DNA from 2 places in the Sporacetigenium sp. TC11 genome. Region 2 is predicted to be linked to the other one. Evidence: riboswitches for the same ligand, from Rfam matches in the RefSeq annotation. Region 2 holds a riboswitch; the other holds the start of a gene.
The links. A riboswitch is a leader RNA that binds a small molecule or an ion and turns the genes downstream of it on or off. The one in region 2 is predicted to bind thiamine pyrophosphate.
Positions count from the first base shown of each region.

Region 1: linked by a shared signal. The riboswitch ahead of thiD (bifunctional hydroxymethylpyrimidine kinase/phosphomethylpyrimidine kinase) and the one ahead of thiW (energy coupling factor transporter S component ThiW) in region 2 are both predicted to bind thiamine pyrophosphate.

Region 1 covers NZ_JBYVNY010000012.1:11,059-19,360, forward strand. The annotation lists gene ACUSRV_RS14355 (hypothetical protein) at 1-484, shown strand, start outside; gene ACUSRV_RS14360 (hypothetical protein) at 537-983, opposite strand; gene ACUSRV_RS14365 (DUF3867 domain-containing protein) at 1,265-1,810, shown strand; gene ACUSRV_RS14370 (SagB/ThcOx family dehydrogenase) at 1,905-2,663, shown strand; gene ACUSRV_RS14375 (HD domain-containing phosphohydrolase) at 3,074-4,351, shown strand; gene ACUSRV_RS14380 (DUF1653 domain-containing protein) at 4,363-4,644, shown strand; gene ACUSRV_RS14385 (zinc-ribbon domain-containing protein) at 4,864-5,028, shown strand; gene ACUSRV_RS14390 (DUF2278 family protein) at 5,123-5,947, shown strand; TPP riboswitch at 5,977-6,087, shown strand; gene thiD (bifunctional hydroxymethylpyrimidine kinase/phosphomethylpyrimidine kinase) at 6,157-6,966, shown strand; gene thiM (hydroxyethylthiazole kinase) at 6,959-7,759, shown strand; gene thiE (thiamine phosphate synthase) at 7,752-8,302, shown strand, end outside.
Region 2 covers NZ_JBYVNY010000001.1:58,688-66,989, reverse strand. The annotation lists gene ACUSRV_RS00340 (cold-shock protein) at 16-216, opposite strand; gene ACUSRV_RS00335 (DMT family transporter) at 475-897, shown strand; gene ACUSRV_RS00330 (DMT family transporter) at 909-1,352, shown strand; gene ACUSRV_RS00325 (DUF5698 domain-containing protein) at 1,692-2,231, shown strand; gene ACUSRV_RS00320 (acetate uptake transporter) at 2,391-3,032, shown strand; gene ACUSRV_RS00315 (superoxide dismutase family protein) at 3,081-3,581, opposite strand; gene ACUSRV_RS00310 (nucleoside hydrolase) at 3,685-4,665, shown strand; gene ACUSRV_RS00305 (spore coat protein) at 4,709-5,167, opposite strand; TPP riboswitch at 5,246-5,357, shown strand; gene thiW (energy coupling factor transporter S component ThiW) at 5,442-5,942, shown strand; gene ACUSRV_RS00295 (DUF3892 domain-containing protein) at 6,023-6,256, shown strand; gene hutG (formimidoylglutamase) at 6,511-7,521, shown strand; gene nhaA (Na+/H+ antiporter NhaA) at 7,769-8,302, shown strand, end outside.

The DNA of each region.
Region 1 (8,302 bases), on a different contig from region 2:
AAAACTAAAGAAATACATAAATAAAGCACAAAATACAATTATAAAGATATCCTATAATAATCAAAACAAAATACTTTGTTTAATAGTATACTTTGACATAAATAACATAGAACAATTTGGAGATATAAATATAAGAATTATAGACCCAGATACAAAAGACACTTATATGAACTGCTATTATTATAACAGTGAAGATAGTGGAATACTATATATAAAGGAGTTTAGAGCAGGCAAACCTAGATGTGGTCATGGAAGAATTATATTACAAAATTTAGATTATATAGTTAATGAAATAAATAAAGAAATAGATAAACACAATCACTATAACGAAGATATGAAATTAGGTACTATTAAGTATTCTAAAGGAATTGCTATACCTACAAAATCTATAATAGATCAAAGTTGCTTAAATAGTATATATAGAAAATATGGATTTGATGTAGATGATAAAAATAGAATTATTAAAAATTTTAAGAGTATATAAAAAGCCCATACCTTTAGGTATGAGCTTTTATTTTTGATGAGAGTAGCGAATTTTACTTAACTATTATAGCTATTTTTTCATCAGGGTTATAACTTATTTGTAGCAATTGATTTTTCTTTAATCTTTTAGGGTCATCTATGCCATGTTTAACTGATAATTTTATAGGCATTTTACCTTGCTTTAGTATTAATATATACTCTCCATTTTTTTCTTCAATGCTTATTAAATTCCCAACATATGGCTTGAAATTTTGGAATTTTTTGCTTTGATTTCTTATATAGAAATATGAAACTACACCTACTGCTGCTAGTAATACAAGTTGAAGCCATATGTTTAACTTTAAAACAGTTCCAGCTATTAATATGGCTACTAATATAACTATAGGAACTATACTTTTCTTTAAAAGTATCTTTCCTACTATTTCATTAACTTTTTTTTCTGGGTCACTCATTGTATTTGCTCTAGTAAATGCTCCTGTAAATTTGTCTTTTAATCCCATGTTAATCCTCCTACTCTATATCGATGTAATTTTTATGAGTTCGTACTTTACTGAATATTACCGATATATATATTATGTACAAGTTTTGTATTATTAATTTATATTCAGTAAAAGCAAAATATATTAACTATTTTAACATAAATAGATAAAAAATGAAATAAAGGAAAATATTTGATAAATTAAACTTTCGATAAATATAACTTATTATAAAGATGAATTAAAATATGTTAAAATTATAAAATAAACTTGTAGTTGTTTTTAATATTAAAGGAGGAATTTAGATGGATGATAAAGTTATAGATTTTAATGAGATAAAAAATAAAGTTAAGGATAAAGATATTAATAAATTTGAAGAGTATATATATAGCCTTTATTCTTCTGTAGCACAAGGTAGCATGTCTATGGTAGATTTTTCAAAAGAAATAATGAGTTATATGGAAAAAAATAATATATCTCAAGAAAAGTTTTTAGATATGCAAAAGAAACTTATGGAGAGATATGGATTCAATATGTCAGATGTAGAGGTACAGTTAAAAAATTTAGGAATAGATATTAATTCTTTTAATATTGATTCAAATTCACTTAGTTTTTATGAAAAATACCAAGAAAAAATAAAAATGAAGAATGTAGTTACTTATATTGTTAAAAACAATATTAACGATATATATATAATTGTAGATTCAGAAAATGTTATATTAAAAAGCACTAAAAAAATAAGCCTAAATGACCCAGAACTAAACGAATTTTTACGTTTGTATAAAAAGATAATGGGAGATAAAAAGATAAAAATAACAATTTGCGAAAATACAAACTCATACGACTATTAAATTGTAACGAATGATACATAAATGAATATATTATATTTGTTATAATGTATAGTTGTTATAATCAATAAAGAAATAAGAGAGAAGGTATTTTACAATGGGAAGATATAATAATTATAGAAACTTTTTAAAATCAAACTTTGATGAATTTGATAATACAAAAACAGATAAGGCATCTGGAATTACCCAACCACCAATAACTAAGTCTTATGATTCATCAGAAGTAATTATAGACCTTCCAGAGATAAGTGAAGAAATTTTAAAAAATGAAAATATATATAATTGCATAAAAGAGAGAAGAAGTGTAAGGCTTTACAGTGAAGAAAAGTTAACTTTAGAAGAACTATCTTATCTTTTGTGGTCTACCCAAGGAATAAATAATTCTAAAAATGTTCCTAATTTAAGAACTGTTCCTTGTAGTGGAGCAACTCATTCATTTGAAACTTATTTATTTATAATGAATGTCCATGATATAAAAAAAGGTATTTATAGATATTTACCAATTGAACACAAGCTTTTATTTATGTTTGAATTAGAAAATATAGATGAAAAAGTAGATATAATGACACTAGATCAACCATTTGTACCTCATTTTGCAAATAAAGCAGCTGTTATATTTGCATGGAGTACTATTCCATATAGATCAGAATGGAAATTTGATATAACAGCTCATAAAAAAATACTTATAGATGCTGGTCATGTCTGTCAAAATCTTTATTTAGCAAGTGAATCAATTGAAGCAGGGGCATGTGCAATAGGTATATATGACCAAAAAATGATAGATGATATTTTAAATCTAGATGGAGAAGATGAGTTTGTAGTATATCTTGCAGCAGTCGGGAAAAAGATAAGATAACTTTCATAAAATATTAGAGTCCCCATAGATTTTTTGTAAAATCTAAAGGGACTCTTTATTTTATTAAACAAAATTACATTTGCTCTTTATACATTTGCAAATGTTCTATATAATGATTAGCTTCTCATAACCTGTGATCAGCTAATAGTGGACAAATGGTACAATAAAAGCAATTTTCGTAAATGATAATTATTTTCACGTAATTAACAATAAATATTGTAATATATTATCAAGAAATATTTAAAACTGAACGTGTATGGAAATAAAAGCTGCACTGAGTTTTCGGTACAGCTTTTATTTAGTCTATAATAATTTTAAAGTTAAAATTTGTATAATAAGATATATAAATGTTTTGTATAATATAAAAGGGGTAAAAATTATATAGTTGTATTATAAAAGGGAGATTTAAGATGAAATATAATATTAACCTAAAAGATATTTTAAAGGTCACACAAAATACTATAAATTCAGTAGACAATAGATTACAAAATCATGGAGAGCAAGTAGCATATATAGTTTATAAAATAGGAAAACATCTAGGTTATGAAGAAGATTATTTAACTAAAATAATAACATTAACAATGTTACATGATTTAGGGGCATATAAGGTAGAGGAAAGGAAACTACTTACAGAATTTGAGACTCATAACGCTTATGAACATTGTATATATGGATATTTGTTTATAAGAGAGTTTAGTCCTCTAAAGGATTTATCTAGTGTAATTTTGTATCATCATCATAAATATGAAGAAAGAAATAACTTTATAAACAACATTCCTATACCAGAAGATGCCTTTTTAATTAGTTTAGCAGACCGTGTATCGGTATTATATATTAGTAATAAAAAGTCTTTTAAAGATAATGTAACAAAGCTTACATATAATTTAATTGATAAATGGTTTAAAAAAGAACATGTAGAAGCTTTAATTTATTTAATGGAGAATACAGATTTTATGGATAAATTGTTTGATGAAAGTTATATAGATGAAATATACCATATTTTTGATAAAGTAGAGTTAAGCAAAAATGAAATAGAAGAACATATGAAGGTATTAGTTTATGCAATAGATTTCAGATCTAGGTCAACTGTTATTCATTCAGAAAGTGTATCTATTGTAACTAATATTTTATGTAGATATTTAAATCTAGATGAAAAAACAACTAATAAATATACATTTGCAGCAATACTTCATGATATAGGAAAAATAACAACTCCTATAGAGGTATTAACAAAGCCTGAAAAATTAACAAGAGATGAATTTTCTGTAATGATAAATCACGTTGTTGCAACAGATAATATATTAAGCAATTTAGATTTAGATGAAATTAGAAAAGTAGCTTCATCACACCATGAAAAACTAAATGGGAAAGGATATCCTAAAGGGCTAAATGCAGAAGAATTAGGGCAAGGAGAAAGAATACTTGCTGTTGCAGATATTTTTAGTGCATTAACAGAACCTAGATATTATAAGCCTGCTTTTCCTAAGGCGAAGGTATTAGAAATAATGAATAATTGTGTAATAAGAAATGAAATTGATGGAAATATTGTAAATATAATAGAAAGTAATTTTGATAAAATAATGAAAGAGCTATCGTTTTATCAAAATGAAATTATTAAAAAATTTGATAGAATAGTTAATGAATACGATATTATTTTAGATAAAATGTATTTAAAACATATTTATTAAGGAAGGTACTTATGAATAGAAAATTAGCTACAGATACATATTATAGACATTTTAAAGATAAATGGTATTTTGTAATAGATATAGCTATACACTCAGAAAGTGGAGAAAAGTTTGTAGTTTATAAGCCATGTTATGGAGAACAAAAGATGTATGTAAGGCCATACAATATGTTTATAGAAGAAGTACCAAAAAACAAAGAAAACCCAACCAATCAAAGGTACAGATTCATGTCTTTAGATGAACTGAATATTAATATTGAAGACTTTCTAAAAGGGATAGCCCAAAGGTTTTAATGCACTGAACATCACATTTATAGCTAGAAATTAATGGTATATGTCAAGGGGTATATTTTTAAATTATCTATTGTATATAAAAGGTAATTATGGTATTCTCATTAGGTCAGTAATTCTCGTAATTACTTTACTGGATTTGAATTGAGAACAACTTCCTCTTTCTAGAGTATTTGTTAATCAGTTTTTAAATCTTAATTCTAAAGAAGGAGGAATGTTAAAATGGCAGATAAAACTTTAAGTTGTAAAGATTGTGGAAAAGATTTCCTTTTCACTGAAGGAGAGCAAGCTTTCTACAAAGAAAAAGGATTCGAAAATGAACCACAAAGATGTCCTGAATGTAGAGCAGCAAGAAAGCAACAAAAAAACAATAACTTCAGAAGATAGTTATGTTAATTAACCCTATGAGAATTTTATTCTCATAGGGTTTTGTTTTTTTGCAAAGAATATACTTGAATAAACTATATTAAAGGAGAATTTTATGCCTATTCCTGTATACTCTATATGTAAAGCTAAGGGAAGTACTATTAATAATATAAGTTGCGAAACTACAGATAAAAAAGGTCAGGTACTAAAAGAAAATATAGTCTGTAGAGTTAAAGATATAAAGAAGGGTTGTCATTATCATTTTAAAATTAAAGCTGAAAATATAAAAATAAAAGGTAAGGAGTTTAAATTTAAAGATAGAGAAATTAAAATTAAAATTAGCATTATGTCCCGAGGAAGTGCTAAATCAAAGCAAGAAGATATAAAAAAAACACTTTGCATTTTTAAAGATAATCTTGAAATACAGGGTAATGAAAAGTTTTCATTAGAAACTTTAACTAATTTGGATTATGGGATAAAAGTATTTGATTATGAAGAAAATGAAAATGAAATAAGCAAAATTGCATTAGATTATATTAGAAGTGGATTATTTCAAATAGATGAATTTGAAAAGTTTTCACATATTAGTGAATTAAATGAAATGATACATAAATATGTCGTTAAATCCAAAGAAGAAGATGCAGATATATATATATATGGAGATGTCTACCCTGTAGATTCCGAAGATGCAATAATGTCAGATAATGATAAGGAAAGAAAAATAAAACTTAGGCGTTTAAGTCAATATGGACCAGAAGGGGTACATGATATTCATATGAATCAAGGTAATGAAGAAAGTAAGTATTTATTAGATAATGGAATTTATCAGGATGGAGGAATTTTAATTCACTTTAAATCAGAAAATAAATGGAGTGCTATTTTCACTAGATTTGAAGGTCAATGTATAAAAACTAATAATGATGGGTGTTGTAAAAACTAAATCCTTATGTTAGAATGAAATCAAATTAATAGTAATGCTAGGGGTGCTGGGTAGGCCAGCTGAGATAAAGATCCTATAAAATCTTTGACCCTTAACCTGATCTGGATAATGCCAGCGGAGGGAAGCTATATGACTTTATATTTGTATATAAGCATAAATTCCATACTGGGATTTATGCTTTTTTTATTACATCAGTAGGAGGTTAAAATATGAAAACTGTATTGACAATAGCAGGAAGCGACTCCGGTGGAGGAGCAGGAATACAAGCAGATTTAAAAAGTTTTGCTGCAAATGGAGTTTATGGAGCAAGTGTTATAACAGCTATCACTGCTCAAAATACTACAGGAGTATATGACGTTTATCCAATTCCATCTAGTATAGTTAAATCACAACTTGAAGCCGTATTTTCAGATTTAGATATACAAGTTGTAAAAATAGGTATGGTATCAGATATTGATATTATGAATGTTATAAGTGATGCTTTAATAAAGTACAAGCCTAAATATGTTGTACTAGATCCAGTTATGGTATCAACAACAGGGCATACTTTATTACAGGAAGATCAAATAAACTCTTTAAAATCTAAGTTATTTAAACTAGCTACAATTATAACACCAAATATTAGTGAAGCTGAAGTTTTATTAGATAGAAAGATTAATACCTTTGATGATATGAAATCAGCATCGTATGAATTACATAAGGAGTATAATTGCCATGTTTTATTAAAAGGAGGGCATTTTCCAATAAGAGATGGTGAAAATGTAAAATCTGTAGATGTTTTATCAAATGGGGAAATGTTCGAAATGGATTGGATAAATACAACATCTACCCATGGAACGGGATGTAGTTTATCATCAGCTATTGCTGCCAATTTATTAAAAGGAAACTCAATTTCTAAATCAATAGAAAATGCAAAGGAATATGTAAATAAAGGAATAGCTAAGTCTTATAAAGTTGGAGAAGGAAATAATCCTATTCATCATTTTCATAAATACTGGGAGGTTGATACAAATGAATAATTTAGTAAAAGGATTAGGTTTAATCAAAGAAAGAAAACCTTTAGTTCACCACATTACAAATGTAGTTACTGTAAATGGTTGCGCAAATATGACATTATCAATTGGTGCAGCACCTGTTATGTCTCATGAAATAAATGATGTAGAAGGTATAGTTTCTATAAGTAATGCGTTAGTTATAAATACAGGAACTATAACTAATGAAACTTTTGAATCTATGATAAAAGCTGGAAAGAAAGCAAATGAAATAGGTATACCTGTAATTTTAGACCCTGTAGGAATAGGGGCAACTAAATATAGACTAGAAGTAAATACAAAGCTTATTAATGAAGTTAAATTTTCAGTTATTAGAGGCAATTACTCAGAGATAATGACGGTGGTTGGAATAGATGGGGGAAGAGGTGTAGATGCAGAATCTGACGCTTCACTTGATGAGAAAAGAATAATGGAATATGCACTAAAAAAAGATTTGGTAATGTGCGCTAGTGGAGCAGTTGATTTTATAAGTGATGGAAATAAAAAAGTATATTGTAAAAATGGAACAGCACTTTTAAGTGAAATTACAGGTACAGGGTGTATGTCAACATCACTAATAGGTTCATGTCTTGGGGCTGGAATTAATAGTTTTGATGCTGCAATTTTAGGAACAACTGTTATGTGTATCGCAGGAGAATATGCAAGTGAAAAGGTAGAAGGTAAGAGAAAATTAGGATCATTTAATCAATATTTATTTGATGGAGTTAGCACTTTAGATGAAGAGATGTTTATGAAAAGAGGTAATGTAGTTTATGAATAATAACTTGGACTATACACTATACCTTATAACAGACGGTAAACCTAATTTAATTGATAGAGTTGAACAAGCTATTTTAGGTGGAGTTACTATTGTACAATATAGAGAAAAGAAAAAAATCTACGATAAAATGTTAGAAGAAGCTCTAGAATTAAAAAAACTTTGTAGTAAATACAATGTTCCTTTGATCATAAATGACTACATAGATTTAGCAAAGGAAATAGATGCTGATGGTATTCACTTAGGCCAAGATGACACATCTATAGAAGAAATAAAAGACTTATTTAAGGATAAGGTTATAGGTATATCAGCTCATAATTTAGAAGAAGCTATAAAAGCTGAAAAAAATGGAGCCGATTATATCGGTTTTGGAGCAATATTCCCTACTAACAGTAAAGATGATGCTAAAGTATTAGATATAAATGATGTAAATATTATAAAGAAAAATATATCTATACCAGTACTATTAATTGGCGGTATAAATAAAGGAAATTTATCAAGTATTGATGTTAAATACGATGGAGTATGTGTAATATCAGCTATTTT
Region 2 (8,302 bases):
TATCGAAATTTAGATTTATAATTTTGTAACGTTAGTTGCTTGAGGTCCTCTTGATCCTTGTTCTACTTCGAACTGAACTCTTTGACCTTCTTCTAATGATTTGTATCCATCTCCTTGTATAGCTGAGAAGTGTACGAATACATCATTTTCTCCTTGAACTTCGATAAATCCAAATCCTTTTTCTGAGTTAAACCATTTTACTGTTCCTGTTTTCATTGTAATCCTCCTAAAATTTAAACACATTACTATTGATACTTAAAATTTTATCAACCGTGTTTTGTATCGGTTATATAAGTATAACATAAAAGTAAATCTTTTACAAATGTTATTATGAACAAATTAAATATTTTTTATACATTCATATAAAGAAATTTTAGATTTCTATTTATTTTATATATATTATGACATATGTCATATATATATATTCTTTTATTTGATAATATAGGCTAATAATAAAGAATAGGGAGGATTTATATGTATAAATTTGCTGCAGTATTTATAGGATTTTTAATTTCTATAATGGTAACGTTCAATGGTACATTAGATGGTTATACAGGCAATTATTTATCAATACTAATAATTCATATAGTAGGACTTATTACTGTGATACTTACTTTGATTATAAGAAGAGAAAAACTTATATTTAATGAAAAGTTACCTTTATATATTTTTAGTGGAGGGGCAATAGGAGTTTTGCTCGTATTATTAAATAATTTATGTTTTGGTTCTTTAGGAGTATCATTAACTTTAGCATTAGGAGTTTTTGGTCAACTGGTATTATCTATTATTATAGATAACTTCGGATTATTCGGAATGGATATATATAAATTTAATAAGAAAAAATTAATAGGATTTGCCATAATGCTAATAGGAATTGTGGTAATGACAGTATATTAGGGGGTGTTGACATGATTTATATAATATTGGCAATTGTAGGTGGATGCTTAACTATATTATCTATGATTGTAAATTCTCGCTTAGCAGGAAAAATAGGAGTATTACAAAGTACATTTATAAATTATATAGTAGGTTTATTTATTGCTTTAATTTTAGCTATATTTACAGGTAGCTTAAATAACTTCCAAATTAACAATTTAAACAATATACCGTTTTTAGCTTTTTTAGGAGGTTTTATTGGAGTTATGGTTGTAGCAGCTTCTAATATAATAATTCCTAAAATACCAATTATATATAGTACTGTTCTTATTTTTATAGGTCAGATTTTTACAGGAATAATTATAGACTACATTATGGAAGGGTCTGTTTCAAAAGGTAAGATTATAGGTGGATCTTTAATTATACTGGGAATGGTGTATAACTCTAGTGTAGATAAAAATAAGCTGGAATCATAGGAAAGGGTGGATATAAAATATTCACCCTTTATATACATTTAGTTTAGATAAAAACAAAATAATAAGAAACGTTTAAAGATTTATGTTGCAAACGTGAAGAATATGTGATAATATAATATGATTGGTCTATTGATCGTATAAAGCTAAATATAAGTATAAAAAATAAATTTTCAAATAATCTTATCGTTATTCCTAGAAATATTATTGAATTACTTCCATCCTAAAAAATTCCAATGATTAAATTAAAATTATTGTTTTATTTAGAGATTACTAATATATCATTAGTAGTTTTTGGCGTTTAAATTAATATATCAATGACAACAAAAAGGAGGTGTCATTATGACAACAAATGTAATATATTCACTTATAGGTTTATTCTTAATAACAGTTCTTACTAATATATTAGCAACTTTAAAATCGATGCTGCAGTCTAAAAAAATCATGAATCCGGTTTATGGTTTAGTTTTTGTAGATTCTATAATTTTCGCAACGACAGTAAGTAAAGTTACTAGTTCTGAGGGAATACATTATACAATTGCGTATGCTTTGGGTAGAACTGTAGGGGTCTTAATTGGTAATAAAATTGAACAGTGGTTAGCTTTGGGGATTTTAGAAGTAGATTTATTTTTAAATAATAAAAATAAAATGATTGAAATAGCAGAAAAACTTAGAGAATCAGGTTATACTGTGAATAATTTCCTAGCTCAAGGTAATAATGGAGATACTAGATATAAGGTTGAAGTTGTAATAAAGAGAAAAGAATTTAAAATATTTGAGCATATTTTAGATGAGTGCGGAGTTAATAATCCAACTCTAAAAATAAAAAACTTAAGTAAAGTAGATGGTAAAATAACGACAACAAGTATTAATACCATTTAATTCTTAAAAATAATTCTAGGCAATATAGCTTAGTTTTTATTACATAATTAGGTATTATATTTATACAATCAAAAATGATTGAAAAAAGTTTTTAAATTTGGTATTCTATAAGCTAATTATAATTATAATTATAAATAACTTATTTAATGGAGGTAAAAAATGAAAGAAACAACAAATGTGAAAGTTGTAACTGCTGACCCATCTGGTCTTGGGTTATTTGGTCTGGCCATAATAACACTAGTAGCATCTTCACAAAAACTAGGAATTACAGAAGGAACATCATTATTATTACCATGGGCTATATTTTTAGGAGCATCAGTACAGTTAATAGCTTGCATTAATGATTTTAAACATAATAATACATTTGGAGCAACTGCATTTGGCGGTTATGCATTTTTCTGGTTTGGCATGGCACTTACTTGGTTAATTCAAGGAGGCGTATTTGGACCCATACTTGCACAAAATGCAGATCCTAAGCAAACAGGGGTTGTATTCATCGGATATTTAATATTTACTGTATTTATGACAATAGGAGCTATGGAAACTCACAAGGTATTATTTAGTATTTTCTTTTTTATAAACTTTTTATTCTTAGGATTAAGTATGAACTCTTTTGGAATAATGCCAGAATTTTCACATGAATTAGCAGGATATTCAGAACTTATAGTATCATTATTATCTTTTTATGGTTGTGCAGCCTCTGTACTAAACAATCATTTTGGAAGAGTATTTTTACCAGTTGGTAAGCCTTTTGGAATATTTAAGGGTAACATTTCTGGAAATTCTAGAAAATCAGCATAGTAAAAACGTAATGAATTAGCTAAGGCTAACTCATTACGTTTTTTTATTTTAATAATAATAATACATTCTATTTTGTTGCGTAGGAGGTATTGTTCCTTGAGTAATAACTCCACAAGCAAGTCTTTTGCCAGCATTTCCTGCAGGTTGACTCTTGTTATCATCTGGACTTTGATGTATTATAACAGCTTTTCCTATTACATCTTGAACCCTAAACTTATTAGTGAAGAAACACATCATGGCAACTCCATTGTTTGAAAATAAAGTAGGGAAGTCCCCTGCATGGTTTCCGTGAGGTTGATTATTTGGATTCCAGTGGCCCCCGGCATCCATAAAAGGGTCATTAGGATCTCCTATTTCACAAGTTCCATTTTCGTGAATATGAAAACCATGTGGTCCTATAGGAAGGTTACCATTTTCGCCAGGTTTATATTCTGGCAAACCAGTTACCGAAACACATACCTGAACCCCTCCTTGTATATCTATAAAATATACATTACCTTTTAGATTTGGAGCCAAAGACCCCCCATTTAAAAGAGCATAAGCAAACATAATTAATACACATCCTTTTATAAATAGTTACTCATAATAATAATATGCTTGTCATGATTATTGTGTTACTCAAAATAGGACAAATATAAATAAGGGGTGAATTATGGATAAGAGGAAAGTAATTATAGATTGTGATCCAGGCATTGATGATGTACTTGCAATTATTCTTGCGCTAAAAGCTGAAGAAATTGATGTAAAAGGAATAACGATTGTTTCTGGGAATGTACATGGAAAAAAGGGGGCATTAAATGCTCTTAAAGTTTTAAAAAATATGGATAGACTCGATGTGCCTGTATATTTAGGAGAGACTGATCCTCTTGAAAGAGAGTTAGTTGTAGCAGAGGATACCCATGGAGAAGATGGATTAGGGGAATATTATTATGAAGAATTAGAAGATATAAAGTATAAAACTGGTGCTGTTGACTTTATTATTGATACTATAAATAAAGAAAAAGATATTATTATTGTAGCCATAGGGCCTCTTACTAATATTGCTAAAGCTATGAAAGAAAATGAAGATGCTTTCTCTAAAATAAAAGAAATTGTACTTATGGGAGGATCATTTAAAAGTTTTGGAAATTGCTCTCCTGTAGCTGAGTTTAATTTTTGGGTTGATCCTCATAGTGCAAAGTATTTATTTAATAATTCAAAAGTTCCAATTACTATGGTTGGACTTGATGTAACAAGAGAGGTTGTACTTACTCCAAATTACATTGAAATGATAAGACAATTTAATAATGATCTCTCAAGATTTATAGTTGATATTACTAGATTTTATGTGGATTTCCATTGGAAACAAGAAAGAACTTTGGGATGTGTAATAAACGATCCTCTTGCAATAGCCTATGTTTTAGACAAAAGTTTATGTAGTGGAAAGGAATATTATTTAGATGTTATAACTGAAGGGCAAGCAATGGGAATGAGTATGGTAGATGAAGGGAATTTTCTAAGAAAAAGACCAAACTGTATGGTTCTTACAAAAGTAGATAGTAATAAGTTTTTTAAAATGTTTTTTAATAGACTTTTTCCACAGTATGAAGAAGATATAGATATAGTTTTGAATAATAAAAAATACGGGTATTAAAATAAAAAAGAAGGGAGCATAGTTAACCTATGCTCCCTTTGATTTAAGATGGATTATACAATCCTCTTGATTTCATTTCATTAAATAATGTTTCAGCGTGATTTTGCTCTTCTTGTTGTATATGTTGAAGTTGTTTTCTTATTTTAGCATCAACTGACTCTAAAACAGCATTGTTATAAGAACCTGAAACGTGCTTTTCCGTACTTAAAGCATCGCTTAGAAGTTGACCATCTGTAATTCCAAGACTAGTTTGTACGCTTGATAAATCTCCTTGAGGCTTGTTATAACTTTCAAATAGATTTTGAGTGTTTACACCGTTTGAAGATAATAGCTTTGTAAGTGTGTCTGCATGTTGTTGTTCTTTTTGTGCAAGATCTTTAAATACTTGCTTTAATTTTGGGCAAGAAGCCATTGCAGCATATTGCTCGTACTTTCTTATACATAAATATTCCGCATTTAAATTGTCTTCAATTAGAGTTTTTTCTTTATTAGTAAGTGCCATATTAAAAACCTCCTATGTAAAAGTTATTATATATAGTGTTTGCTTATTATGTTATAATTATCCTATAAAATTAAATAATCCATAACACAGGGGAGTTGGATAGGCCAACTGAGAGTAAGAACCTTAATTCTTTGACCCTAATAACCTGAACTGGGTAATGCCAGCGTAGGAAGTTGTTTGTTGATGAGTATTATTATATAATGTGCTAATTAAAACACAAATCCTATGGGTTTGTGTTTTTTTATTTAAAAATATTAAAGGGAGGATTAAGTAAATGAAAACAAAGAAAATAACTCTTTCAGCACTGTTTATAGCATTAGGTGTAGTAGGAAGTAATCTTATTTTTATACCTATAGGAGTAGCTAAGTGTTTTCCTGTGCAGCATACGATAAATGTATTAAGCGCTGTAATATTAGGTCCTTGGTATGGACTTGCAATAGCATTTTGCATTTCGTTATTGAGAAATGTATTGGGAACAGGGTCGCTTATGGCATTTCCGGGAAGCATGATTGGAGTCCTTTTAGCTGGAATGTTGTACATGAAAACTAAAAAGGTGAGTTTAGCTGTATTTGGAGAAATATTTGGAACAGGAATACTAGGCGGATTATTGGCGTTTCCAATAGCCAAATTTGTAATGGGTAAAGAAGTAGCTGCATTATTTTACGTAACTCCATTTTTAATAAGTACTATAGGTGGAAGTTTAATTGCTTATTTTTTAATTACATATTTTAAAATCACAAAAACTATTAATTTAAAAGAAGGAGCTAATTTGTAAGGTGGTTATTAAAAAATAGAATAATTATAAAATATCTTCTAATACTAATAGATACAAATAAGTATAAGGGAGATGTTACCATGGATAATAAAACAAAGATAATTAAGGTAAGAAAAAATCAACAGGGAGACATTACTGATGTTATGTTGCAAGATGGAAATGTCTATGCTATTGAAAGTGCTATAATGTTGGCTAAAGACCATCTTATAGAAGGTGTAAATGTAGGTAAGGCTAGAAATGGAAGAGAATATTTGAGAAGTAATCCTAATGGAGATAAAAATGACAATCTAGATAATATTCCAACATTTGAATAGTTATATTAATTATATAAAATTACCACATTTATTAAATGTGGTAATTTTTATTGTCTTTAATTGATATTTAGTAATATTATATTTGATGAACTCATAAAACAGGAGAATAGTTTAGGAGTTAGAATATTTTGTAAAGAGGAACTGGTATCTATAGTATTGAAAAATATATAGAATTAAATTACTATTAATGATAGATAAGATATTCATAAAAAATATATTAAGCATTTTAGCATAACATAAATTGGGAGGGGACAATGTTTAGCATAAATTATAAGACAACAGAGGATGAAGTTTGGCAAGGGAGAGTAGATAGTGAAAGCAACTTTGATGCATTTAGATGGCATCAATGGGTTAAAAATATTGACTTAAGAGATGAGCTAATCCCGTATAGTGGTAAATTAGGTTTTGCATTTATTGGATTTTGCAGTGATGAAGGAGTTATGAGAAACCAAGGGAGAGTAGGAGCTGCTAATGGTCCTTTAAGTATTAGAAAAGAATTAGTTAATCTACCTTGCTGGTTTACAAAAGACGTAAAAATTTTTGATGCAGGAAATATATTTTGTGAAAATTGCACTTTAGAAGAAAGCCAAGAGTTACTTTCAAAAGCCATAGAAAAGATTTTAAGCTTAAATCTCTTCCCTATTGTTTTAGGTGGAGGCCATGAAGTTGCCTTTGGACACTACAATGGATTATTGAATTATTTATCACAAACTAATGATAAACCAAGTATAGGTATAATAAACTTTGATGCTCATTTTGATCTTAGACCATATCCAAATGGTGGGACATCAGGAACTATGTTTAGACAAATAGCAGATATATGCAAATATAGAGATATAGATTACTCTTATCTTTGCGTTGGAATACAAAAACGTGGCAATACAGTTGAGTTATTTAAAACTGCAGATAAGCTTGGAGTTAAATATATATGGGCAAAAGATATTGCAGATAGCGGGCATTGGAATGTAATAGATAAGATAGATGACTTTATGAAATCAAAGGATCATATTTATATGACAATATGTACTGATGTATTTTCATCAGCTTTTGCGCCTGGTGTAAGTGCACCACAACCCTTAGGGTTAGATCCAGAAAGAGTATTAAAACTTATTAAATATATCTTAAAATCTAATAAAACAATAAGTTTTGACATAGCTGAAGTATCACCGAGATTTGATCAAGATAATACTACTGCAAATTTGGCTTCTACTTTAATTTTTTCTGTAGTTAATACAATAGCTAAAGTTCATAACTTAGATATTTAAAAATTCGCTACGCTCATAGTGCCAATGAGCAGGTCCCTTGCTAAAAAAGTCCTAGAATACATTGTATTCTAGGACTTTTTACAAGTTATAGAGAGATGAAACTCGGATTATATGATGTGTTCAATTTACATGAGTTTTTGTCACACTACACCCCTATTATGTATTATTTATATAGAATAGTCATAGTACATGTTTACATAACATTATATATTAATATACATCAATTATTAACAAATGGGGTGGTACTATGAGGTGTTTGCCGGGAATATTACTAGTTATATCTAGTTTAATTGCGTTGATTATAGCTAATAGTCCATTAGGATATTTTCATAACTATTTTTTTGATGAAATAAAAGTATTTAATAATTTTACTATAAAGATGATTGTCGATGATTTTTTAATGGCAATATTTTTCCTAGGGGTGTCTCTAGAAATAAAAAAAGAGCTATTATGTGGAAACTTATCTAGCTTTAAAAAAGCATCGTTCCCAATTATAGCTGCTATAGGAGGGGTATTAGTACCAGCAATAATATTTATATTATTTAACAAAGGTACTGCTTATATAGAAGGGTTAGGTATACCAATAGCAACTGATATAGCTTTTGCAGTAGGAATATTTATGCTACTAGAAAATAGATTAAATCACAGACTCAAAATATTTTTATTATCACTAGCAGTTGTAGATGATTTAATTTCGATAATAGTTATAGCTGTTGTTTATCCCTCTAATATAAGTTATATATATATTACAATTGCCATTTTAATTACAGCCATAATATAT